3 regions of the Microbacterium sp. K41 genome follow, and region 1 is predicted to be linked to each of the others. Evidence: predicted binding sites of a transcription regulator. Region 1 holds the regulator's gene; each other region holds the start of a gene.
What was found. The regulator LexA, encoded in region 1, represses DNA repair genes until DNA is damaged. The targets are predictions, from matches to a motif close to TCGAACANNTGTTCGA.
Positions count from the first base shown of each region.

Region 2: imuA' (DnaE2-dependent mutagenesis accessory factor ImuA') is a predicted target of LexA. The motif match lies at 1,217-1,232, and genes of this name have one in related genera.
Region 3: recA (recombinase RecA) is a predicted target of LexA. The motif match lies at 1,646-1,661, and genes of this name have one in related genera.

Region 1 covers NZ_SSDO01000476.1:5,773-9,042, reverse strand. Annotated here, with positions in the region: gene DW309_RS15850 (histidinol-phosphate transaminase) at 1-569, opposite strand, end outside; gene DW309_RS15845 (LysM peptidoglycan-binding domain-containing protein) at 604-972, opposite strand; gene lexA (transcriptional repressor LexA) at 1,261-1,953, shown strand; gene metE (5-methyltetrahydropteroyltriglutamate--homocysteine S-methyltransferase) at 2,009-3,270, opposite strand, start outside.
Region 2 covers NZ_SSDO01000381.1:2,857-6,126, forward strand. Annotated here, with positions in the region: gene DW309_RS11815 (CYTH domain-containing protein) at 1-388, opposite strand, end outside; gene DW309_RS11820 (hypothetical protein) at 381-593, opposite strand; gene DW309_RS11825 (prepilin peptidase) at 642-1,112, opposite strand; gene imuA' (DnaE2-dependent mutagenesis accessory factor ImuA') at 1,243-2,028, shown strand; gene DW309_RS11835 (DNA polymerase Y family protein) at 2,025-3,270, shown strand, end outside.
Region 3 covers NZ_SSDO01000526.1:18,009-21,278, forward strand. Annotated here, with positions in the region: gene pgsA (CDP-diacylglycerol--glycerol-3-phosphate 3-phosphatidyltransferase) at 1-409, shown strand, start outside; gene DW309_RS18075 (CinA family protein) at 427-915, shown strand; gene DW309_RS18080 (helix-turn-helix domain-containing protein) at 1,036-1,344, shown strand; gene DW309_RS18085 (DUF3046 domain-containing protein) at 1,363-1,587, shown strand; gene recA (recombinase RecA) at 1,859-2,905, shown strand; gene DW309_RS18095 (regulatory protein RecX) at 3,019-3,270, shown strand, end outside.

The DNA of each region.
Region 1 (3,270 bases):
CCGCGCGCGGCCTCGTAGACCGCCGCGACGACGTCGAGCCCGAGCGGCGTACCGGTGGGGTTGTTGGGCGAGCACAGGATCACCACGTCGGGGTCGGCGGCGCTCACCTGTTCCGCGGCTTCCTCCGGGGTGATCGAGTAGTCGGGGTGCCGGGTGCCGGCGACCCATGACGCACCCGTGCCCTGCGCGATCAGCGGATACATCGAGTAGGTCGGAGCGAAGCCGAACGCCGTCCGCCCCGGTCCGCCGAACGCCTGCAGGATGTGCTGCAGCACCTCGTTCGAGCCGTTGCCCGCCCAGATCTGCTCGGCCGTGAGCCCGTGACCGAGGTAGTCCGCGAACGCCTCCCGCAGCGTGGTGAACTCCCGGTCGGGATAGCGGTTGACGTCGCGGATCGCCACGGCGATGTCGTCGAGGATGTCACTGGCGACCTCGTCAGGAACGGGATGCGTGTTCTCGTTGACGTTGAGGGCGATCGGTAGCGGTGCCTGCGGTGCGCCGTACGGAGTGAGTCCGCGCAGATCGTCGCGCAGCGGGAGATCGTTGAGGGAGAGGGTCACCCTATCCATGTTAAGAGGACGAGGCGGCACCGACGGCCATGCGTCACTCCGCGTACTGCGCCGGGATCGCGAGCTCCTGACCGATCTGGATCTCTCCGCCGCGGAGCAGGTTCATGCGGCTGATGTCGCCGATCACGTCGCGCGGGTCGGCCTCGGGAGCGATCGAGCCGGCGATCGACCAGAGGGTGTCACCGGGCATGACCGTGATGGTCTCGACGGCAGCCACGGGCTTGTCGGCACCGGAGGCGATGGCGCTGCCGCCGCTGATCGCCGCGAAGGCGATGCCGACGGCGAGCGGGACGGACGCGACCGCGAGCAGCACACCGCGACCGCGAGCCGTGAGCCGGAGCCGCGTGGCCGGACGGGCCATGGCGGAGATCGCGGTCGCGGTGCTGAGGCTGATGGTGCTCATGTCTGCTCCTTCACTGTCCCGGCGCCGCGAGGGCCCGGGGAGGTTGGCGTAGCGTTCGCATCCGCGACTCGGCCGGGAGCCGTGAATGCGAAGCTACGTTCCGAAGATATCTTCGAGTTCGAACATCTGTCAAGCTGTCTTCGAAACCCTGTCCACGAATCGTCCGACACGCTCGAACAGATCTTCCAGATCGGCGCGATTCTCGGATACGGTTTCGACAAGGACACCCCACCACGGGCCACCGACATTCGAAGAGCGACGTCGGATCTCACGCACTGAAGGAGCATCATGAGCGAGACCACAGCCCCGGAGTCGGAGGCGCCGCGGACCCGCCGTCGCAAGAGCCTCAGCCCCAAGCAGATGGCGATCCTGGAGGTCATCCAGGCCGCCATCGCCCAGAACGGCTACCCGCCGAGCATGCGCGAGATCGGCGACGCCGTCGGGCTCAAGTCGCTCTCCAGCGTCACGCACCAGCTCGGCCAGCTGGAGCTGAGCGGCTACCTGCGTCGAGACCCGGGCAAGACGCGGGCCATGGAGGTGCTGATCGACCTGCCCGGCACCGGCTCCGGCGCCGAGAACCCGGCCGATGTCACGACTCCCGTCGGCGACGCCGCGCTCGTGCCCCTCGTCGGCCGCATCGCCGCCGGCGTGCCCATCACCGCGGACCAGCAGGTCGAGGAGATCTTCCCGCTCCCCCGGCAGCTCGTCGGCAAGGGCGACCTGTTCATGCTCAAGGTCTCCGGCGAGTCGATGATCGACGCCGCCATCTGCGACGGCGACTGGGTCGTCGTCCGCTCGCAGCACGACGCCGAGAACGGCGAGATCGTCGCGGCGATGCTCGACGGCGAGGCCACCGTCAAGGTGCTCCGTCGCCGCGATGGACACACGTGGCTGCTGCCGCGGAACACCGCCTTCGAGCCCATCCTCGGCGACGAGGCCGTGGTGCTCGGCAAGGTCGTCGCGGTGCTGCGAGCCGTCTGACCCGGACACGACGAAGGCCCTCCCCGATCGCTCGGAGAGGGCCTTCGTCACATCATCAGACCGAGGCGCCCACCTCGGCGCGCACGCGGCGCGTGGCCTCGACGATGTTCCGCAGCGACGCGGTGGTCTCCTCGTAGCCGCGGGTCTTGAGGCCGCAGTCCGGGTTGACCCAGAGCTGCCGCGTGGGGATCTCCTCCACGGCGCGACGCAGCAGGGACTCCACCTCCTCCACCGCGGGAACCCGCGGGGAGTGGATGTCGTAGACGCCGGGGCCGATGCCGTGGTCGAACCCGGCCTCGGCGATGTCCGCGACGACCTCCATCCGGCTGCGGGCGGCCTCGATGGACGTGACGTCGGCGTCCAGCGCGCGGATCGCGTCGATCACGACACCGAACTCCGAGTAGCAGAGGTGCGTGTGCACCTGCGTGCCCGGTGCTGCCCCACCGGTCGCCAGACGGAACGACGCCACCGACCAGTCCAGGTAGGACGGCTGATCGGCCTTCTTCAGCGGCAGCAGCTCGCGCAGGGCCGGCTCGTCGACCTGGATCACGGCGATGCCCGCAGCCTCGAGGTCGGCGATCTCCTCGCGCAGCGCCAGGGCGACCTGGTTCGCGGTCTCCCCCAGCGGCTGGTCGTCGCGCACGAACGACCACGCGAGGATCGTCACCGGCCCCGTGAGCATGCCCTTGAGGTGCTTCGCGGTGAGCGACTGCGCGTATCCGGACCAGTCGACCGTGATCGGTGCCGGCCGGGAGACGTCGCCCCACAGGATCGACGGGCGTGTGGCGCGGGAGCCGTACGACTGCACCCACCCGTGCTCCGTGACCGCGAAGCCGTCGAGGTTCTCGGCGAAGTACTGCACCATGTCGTTGCGCTCCGGCTCCCCGTGCACCAGCACGTCGAGTCCGAGGTCCTCCTGCAGCGACACGACCGCGGCGATCTCCCGGCGCAGGAAGTCGTCGTAGTCGTCGCGGGGGATCTCACCGCGCGTGAACCGTGCCCGTGCGCGACGGATGTCGGCGGTCTGCGGGAACGACCCGATCGTCGTCAGGGGCAGGACCGGGAGGCCGAGCGCCTCCTGCGCACTCTCCCGCTCCTCGTAGGACACCCGAGAGAAGTCGGCGTCGACCAGCGCCCGCTCGCGCACCGCGCCGTCGCGCACGCCGGGCGCATCCAGCCGGTCGCGCAGGGCCGCCGAGGCCTCGTCGAGCTCGGCGGCGATCGCCTCGGGACCCTGCGACAGCCCGCGGGCCAGCACGCCGACCTGCTGCACCTTCTGATCGGCGAACGCCAGCCACGACACCAGGCGGGGGTCGA
Region 2 (3,270 bases), on a different contig from region 1:
CCGTGAGCAGGTAGGCCGTGCGGTCGTTCTCGATGCGCGCGAGGGGGGTCAGCGGCGCCGTCGTCCAGCCGGAGATCGCCTCGACGACCACGGCGGGAACGGTCTCGCCGGTGTCGCCGAGCGGCCATCCCAGCTCCAGGCGTCCGTCGCCCTGCCGCGGCCCCTTCACGTGCCAGCCCTCGTCCGGGCCGCCCGTGCGGCGACGCAGCGCGACGCCCGAGCGCGCGAGGGCGCCGTCGTCGGTGTCGAGATAGTGCGCGTCCAGGGCACGGTGCTCACCGGACGACACGGCATCGACCCCCGGGATCGCCTCCCACCGCGGGAGCGGAGTGTCGTCGTCGACGTCGTACGTGCGCTCGACCTCGACCGTGCGGGAGGGCTCAGTCATCCTCGAGCGTGAGGTCTTCGAGCGACTCCTCGAACCAGTAGTCGACCTCGGTCGGGCCGTCGCCCTCGCCCGTGTTCTGCGGCTCGCCGCGGCGGTTGTACACCACCTGCGTCTCGCTGTAGGGGACGATCAGCTTGTCGTCCGCATCGCCGAGGGGGATGATCTGCCCGTCCAGCGGGCCGCCGTGGAGTCGTGCGAGTGCCATGTGCCCAGAGTAGACCCGACCTCCCCCATCCCCGCGGCGCCCGGCCGCTCAGCCGAGCAGGACGCCGAGGACGGCTCCCGCGATCATCCACGGTCCGAACGCGATCCTGGTCGCCCGGTCGGCGCGCCGCAGCGCCATCAGCACGAGCGCGTACAGGGCTCCGAGGACGAATGCGGACGCCGCGCCGAGCGCGAGCGCCGTCCAGCCGTGCCACGCGAGCAGCAGCCCGATGACCGCCGCGAGCTTGACGTCTCCCCCGCCCATGCCGGCGCGACTGATCGCGCGCAGCACCAGGTAGAAGCCACCGAGCAGGACGCCGCCGAGCAGGGCACGGATCATCGGCTCGGGCCGACCCGTCGCGACGGCATCCACGGTGACGAGCAGGAGCAGGGCGGCGAGCGCGGGCAGCACGATGCGGTTGGGGAGACGGTGCGTGCGGGCGTCGATCACGACCAGCCATCCGCCGACGCCGAGGAGGGCGCCGTGCACCAGGCCGATGAGGGCGAGTCGGAGATCCATCCGGGCAGGCTAGGCGAGCAGCATGCGCGCCGATGACCCCCTGTGGACAGGGTTTCACGGATGTCCGATGTACGAATTAGCGTCATTGACGTCACTTGCTTTATTCGTACATATCTTCGAGGATGGATGCATGGGGATCGGGCTCGATGCGATGACCGCGCTCTCTCCGACCAGCGACAACCGCGCCGGAGAGGTGCTGCGGCTGCGCCGCGAGATCAGCCGGATGCAGCGGCGGCGCAGCGAGCACACCCTGCTCCCCCTCGACCCCGCCTTCGCTGCGCTGCTGCCCGAGGAGGGACTCCAGACCGGCACCTCCTACACGGTCTCCCCCTCCCCGGCCCTCGTGCTGGCGCTGCTCAGTGCCGCCTCGGGCAAAGGGCACTGGTGCGCGGTGATCGGCATGCCGACCCTCGGGGTGGAGGCCGCCGCCGCCTACGGCATCGACCTGACCAAGCTCATCCTCGTCCCGTCTCCCGGAGACCGCTGGCTCGCAGTGACCTCCGCCCTCGCCGAAGTGGTGCCGCTGATCGTCGTCCAGCCGGAGTCGAGGGCCCGGGATGCGGATGTCGCACGATTGAGTGCTCGACTGCGCGACCGCGGCTCCACCCTGCTGGTCGCCGAGGAACCGGGCGCGGGGCGGTGGGCGCAGAGCGAGGGCACCATCCGCCTGCACGACCCCGACTGGCACGGGCTCGGAGAGGGGTGGGGCCTGCTCTCCGATTGCACGGTGACGGTCACCGCCCGGACCAGGCACAGCCCGCGCGCCTCGAGTGTGCGGGTGCGGCTCCCCGGCGGACACGGTGCCGTCGAGACGGCGGTGGCCGAGCTGACCGCCCTGCCCCCGCTCTCCATCGAACCGGAGGCGTCGGGCACCTCCACCCCGTCGGAGCTCCTCTTCTGGGCGGAGGCAGGATGAACGCTCCCCTCCGCGTCCTCGTGCTTTGGTTCCCGGACTGGCCCCTGCGGGCGGCCCTGGGTGGCGGGCAACCGCATCCGCCCACGGCCCTGGTGCAGGCGAACACGGTCGTCGCGTGCACCGCCTCGGCCCGAGCGCACGGCGTCCGCATCGGCCAACGTCGCCGCGTCGCCCAGGGACTCCTCTCCTCGCTCCGGGTCCTTCCGCACGACCCGGGGAAGGACGAACGGGCCTTCGCCCCGGTGCTGCAGCTCATCGAGAGACACGCCCCCGGGGTCACCCTCCTGCGTCCCGGCCTCGCGATCCTGCGAGCCAGGGGCATCTCGCGCTACCACGGGGGCGAGGCGGAGGCGGCGGCGGCGCTCTCTGCGATCCTGGCCGACGCCGGCTACCCCGAGGTGCGCGTCGGGGTCGCCGACGGTCCCTTCACGGCCGAGATCGCCGCACGGGGAACGGCCCCCTGCACGGTTGTCCCGCCCGGCGCCTCCCGGGATTTCCTGGCACCGTACCCCGTCCAGGTGCTCCGCGACGAGCAGCTCAGCGGGCTCCTCCTGCGACTCGGGGTGCGCACCCTCGGCGCGTTCACCGCCCTCGACCCGCTCGACGTGCGCGACCGTTTCGGCGAACAGGGAGCCCGGATGCACGCACTCGCCTCCGGCGCCGACTCCCGCCCACTGACCCCGCGCCCGCCCGACCCCGAGCTGGCGCGGAGCATCGAGTTCGACACCCCCCTGGGCGGCGCCGACCAGGTGGCCTTCGCCGTGCGGCAGACGGCCGACGCCGTACTGCTCGCCCTCGCCGATGCCTCCGTCGTCTGCACCGAGGTGCGGATCGATCTGACGGACGATGGCGGCGAGGTCTTCTCCCGCACCTGGCTGCACCCGACGTGCTTCGACGCCTCCGACCTCGTCGACCGGGTGCGCTGGCAGCTGGAGTCCCTGGCGGCGCTGACCGCGAAGGAACCCGTGGACGAGGCGAGGGCGTTCGGCGGCATCGCGGCGGTCCGCATCCTCCCCGTCGCCGTGGACGACGCGGCACACCATCAGCCCGGCCTCTTCGGATCGGGCACCGACGAGCGCCTGCACCACGCGGTCTCCCGGGTGCAGACCATGCTCGGACATCAGGGCGTGGTCACGGCGGCCGTGTCGGGTGGGCGCTGGCTGGCCGACCGTCAGGTGCTCACCCCGTGGGGCGAACGAGTGGTGCCCCCGCGGGACCCCGGGTCGCCCTGGCCGGGCAGCC
Region 3 (3,270 bases), on a different contig from region 1:
CGACGGGTATCTCGCGCGTCGCTACGACATTGTGAGCGACTTCGGGAAGCTGTGGGATCCGATCGCCGACAAGCTCCTCACGGGGGCCGGCTTCATCGGGCTGGCCATTCTGGGCGAGGTCAACTGGTGGATCGTGATCGTGATCCTCGTCCGCGAGTGGGGGATCACGATCCATCGTCTGGTGGTCGCGAGCGAGCATGTCGTCGCTGCCGCCTGGATGGGCAAGATCAAGACCGCGTTCCAGGGCGTGGCCCTCGGCTGGGCGTTGTTGCCGCTTCACGTGTGGATCGGTCTCGGTCCGTGGACGACCATCACCTTCGTGCTCATGCTGATCGTGCTCGTCCTCACAGTGGTCAGTGGAATCGACTACATCGTGGCGCAGGTACGCGGTTCGCGACAGCGGTCATGACGTCGTTCACCCCTGAGATGGTCGTGGGCGCCCTGCGCGCGCGCGGCTGGACGCTCGGGGTCGCCGAGTCGCTGACCGGCGGCGCGGTCTGCGCGGCGCTGGTCGCCGTTCCCGGAGCCTCCGTCGTTCTCCTCGGCGGCGTGGTCGCGTATGCGACGCCGGTCAAGCATTCGCTGCTCGGGGTGGACGCCGAGCTGCTCGCGACACAGGGACCCGTCCATCCCGAGGTGGCGCGGCAGATGGCCGAGGGGGTTCGCCACGCCGTCGCCGTCGACGGACGGTCGGCAGACGTCGGTATCTCCACCACCGGGATCGCCGGGCCGCAGTCGCCGGACGGTCAGCCGGTCGGGACCGTCCATCTGGGCGTCGTCACTCCGGAGGGCACTCGCACGGAGGCGTTCGTCTTCGACGGCGACCGAGCGGCGGTGCGCGCGCAGTCGGTGGCGATGCTGGTACGAATGCTGGCTGAGGCGGTCGGGGAATACGAGCCGACAGCCGAAGGTTGATACCGATGTGCTCACATTCAAACCACAGAGTGCAAGGGTAGATTCTGTGCAGGCCAGGAGGGCTAGACTGGCTGTCTCTTCGAGGGGAACCTCGATCGAACACATGGGGAGGAGGTTCCGATGATTCTTGTACGACAGGAAATCGGCGATGTGCTGAGGGACTTCCGCCTGCAGAAGGGGCGCACCCTCCGGCAGGTCGCAAGCAAGGCGTCCGTCGCGCTCGGCTACCTCAGCGAGGTCGAACGCGGACAGAAGGAGGCGTCGAGCGAGATCCTCGCCTCGGTCGCGGAGGCCCTCGACGTTCCCATCTCCACCATCATGCGCGAGGTCGGGGATCGCATCTCCGTCCTCGAGGGCATCCAGGTCTTCCCCGACGTCGTTCCCGACGATCTGGTCGCCTCGGTCGAGCCCGAGCTCTCGCTGCACTGACCACTCGGCCGGGTGACGATGCGACGTAGCGAATTCCTTCGCGCCGTCGACGCGGAGTTCCAGGCGCGAGGGCCGTCACTGGTGAACGACCTCAGTCTGACGGCGGTCAACGGCCGTACCGCGAGCGAAGCGCTGGCGGACGGCGTGCCGCCCCGGGAGATCTGGCTCGCTCTGTGCGAGGAGATGGATGTTCCGCTGTCTCGGCGGCACGGCGTCGGACGGCTGGAGCCGCGGAGCCGCTGAGTTGCTGCTCTCGTTCTCCGGGGTGTGCGGAACTCCGACACGCCGCGTTGCGTTGTTGTCGAAAATCTGTTCGAACCGGGCGTAGTCTTCTGCACAAGTGGTTTCGATGCCTGGATCATCACAGACCTCGGGTGGGCCGATGCAATGTCGGTGGCTCGTCCTAGCGTGAGGACCAGGCTGAAGAAGCCACACGCCTTGTCGGAGAGTTCCTTCCAGCCGGAAGAGCCGCGACAGCCTACAGGCGGCATCACACGCGCAGAAGGAGCACACCATGCCATCACCCGCCGACCGCGAGAAGTCCCTCGAGACCGCCCTCGCGCAGATCGACCGTCAGTTCGGAAAGGGCTCGGTCATGCGGCTGGGCAGCGATGAGCGCGCCCCCGTGGCAGTCATCCCCACCGGCTCCATCGCCCTCGACGTCGCCCTCGGGGTCGGAGGCCTGCCGCGTGGCCGCATCGTGGAGATCTACGGCCCGGAGTCCTCGGGTAAGACCACACTCACCCTGCACGCCATCGCCAATGCGCAGCGCGCGGGTGGTATCGCGGCGTTCATCGACGCGGAGCACGCGCTCGACCCCGACTACGCCGCGAAGCTGGGCGTCGACATCGATTCCCTGCTGGTGTCGCAGCCGGACACCGGTGAGCAGGCGCTGGAGATCGCCGACATGCTCGTGCGGTCCGGTGCCATCGATCTCATCGTCGTCGACTCGGTCGCGGCCCTCGTGCCGCGAGCCGAGATCGAGGGTGAGATGGGCGACTCCCACGTGGGTTTGCAGGCCCGGCTCATGTCGCAGGCGCTGCGCAAGCTGACGGGTGGGCTCAACCAGACCAACACCACGATGATCTTCATCAACCAGCTGCGCGAGAAGATCGGCGTCTTCTTCGGATCGCCCGAGACCACCGCCGGTGGAAAGGCGCTCAAGTTCTACGCCTCCGTGCGCATGGACATCCGACGGATCGAGACCCTCAAAGACGGAACCGACGCCGTCGGCAACCGTACGCGGGTCAAGATCGTCAAGAACAAGATGGCCCCGCCGTTCAAGCAGGCGGAGTTTGACATCCTCTACGGCGTGGGGATCTCTCGCGAGGGCAGCCTGATCGATTTCGGCGTGGAGCACGGGATCGTCAAGAAGTCTGGCTCGTGGTACACCTACGACGGCGACCAGCTGGGGCAGGGCAAGGAGAACGCGCGCACGTTCCTTCTCAACAACCCCGACATCGCCCTCGCCATCGAGACGCAGATCAAGCAGAAGCTCGGCATCGGTGCGCAGCCCGCGCCCGCGTCTGCGGACGAGCTCGCTGAGCGTCGCCCGGCCTGATGAACGAGCAGCGTGGGGGCGATCCGGAACGGATCGCCCCCATCATCCCGCTCTTCGGAGGGGCGCCGTCTCGGCAGCCCTCACGACGGCCTACCCCGCCCGACCATTCGGGGGTGGACGCGCCGGCATCGACTGACGGCGCCGCGTCGTGGCGCTCGACCTGGCATCAGGCGCCGTCCGACTTCCCGCAGGAATCCGACGCGGGCACGCCGAGCGAACGGCATCCCGCACGCGGCCGACGCGGGCGATCGACAGCGGGCACCCCGGTCCCTCGGCTGCGCGCGATCGACGAGGGGACGCTCGGCGGGGCGGATGCCGAGCGGGGAGACGAGGACGGTCCCACCACGGAGGAGGTCCGTGTCGCG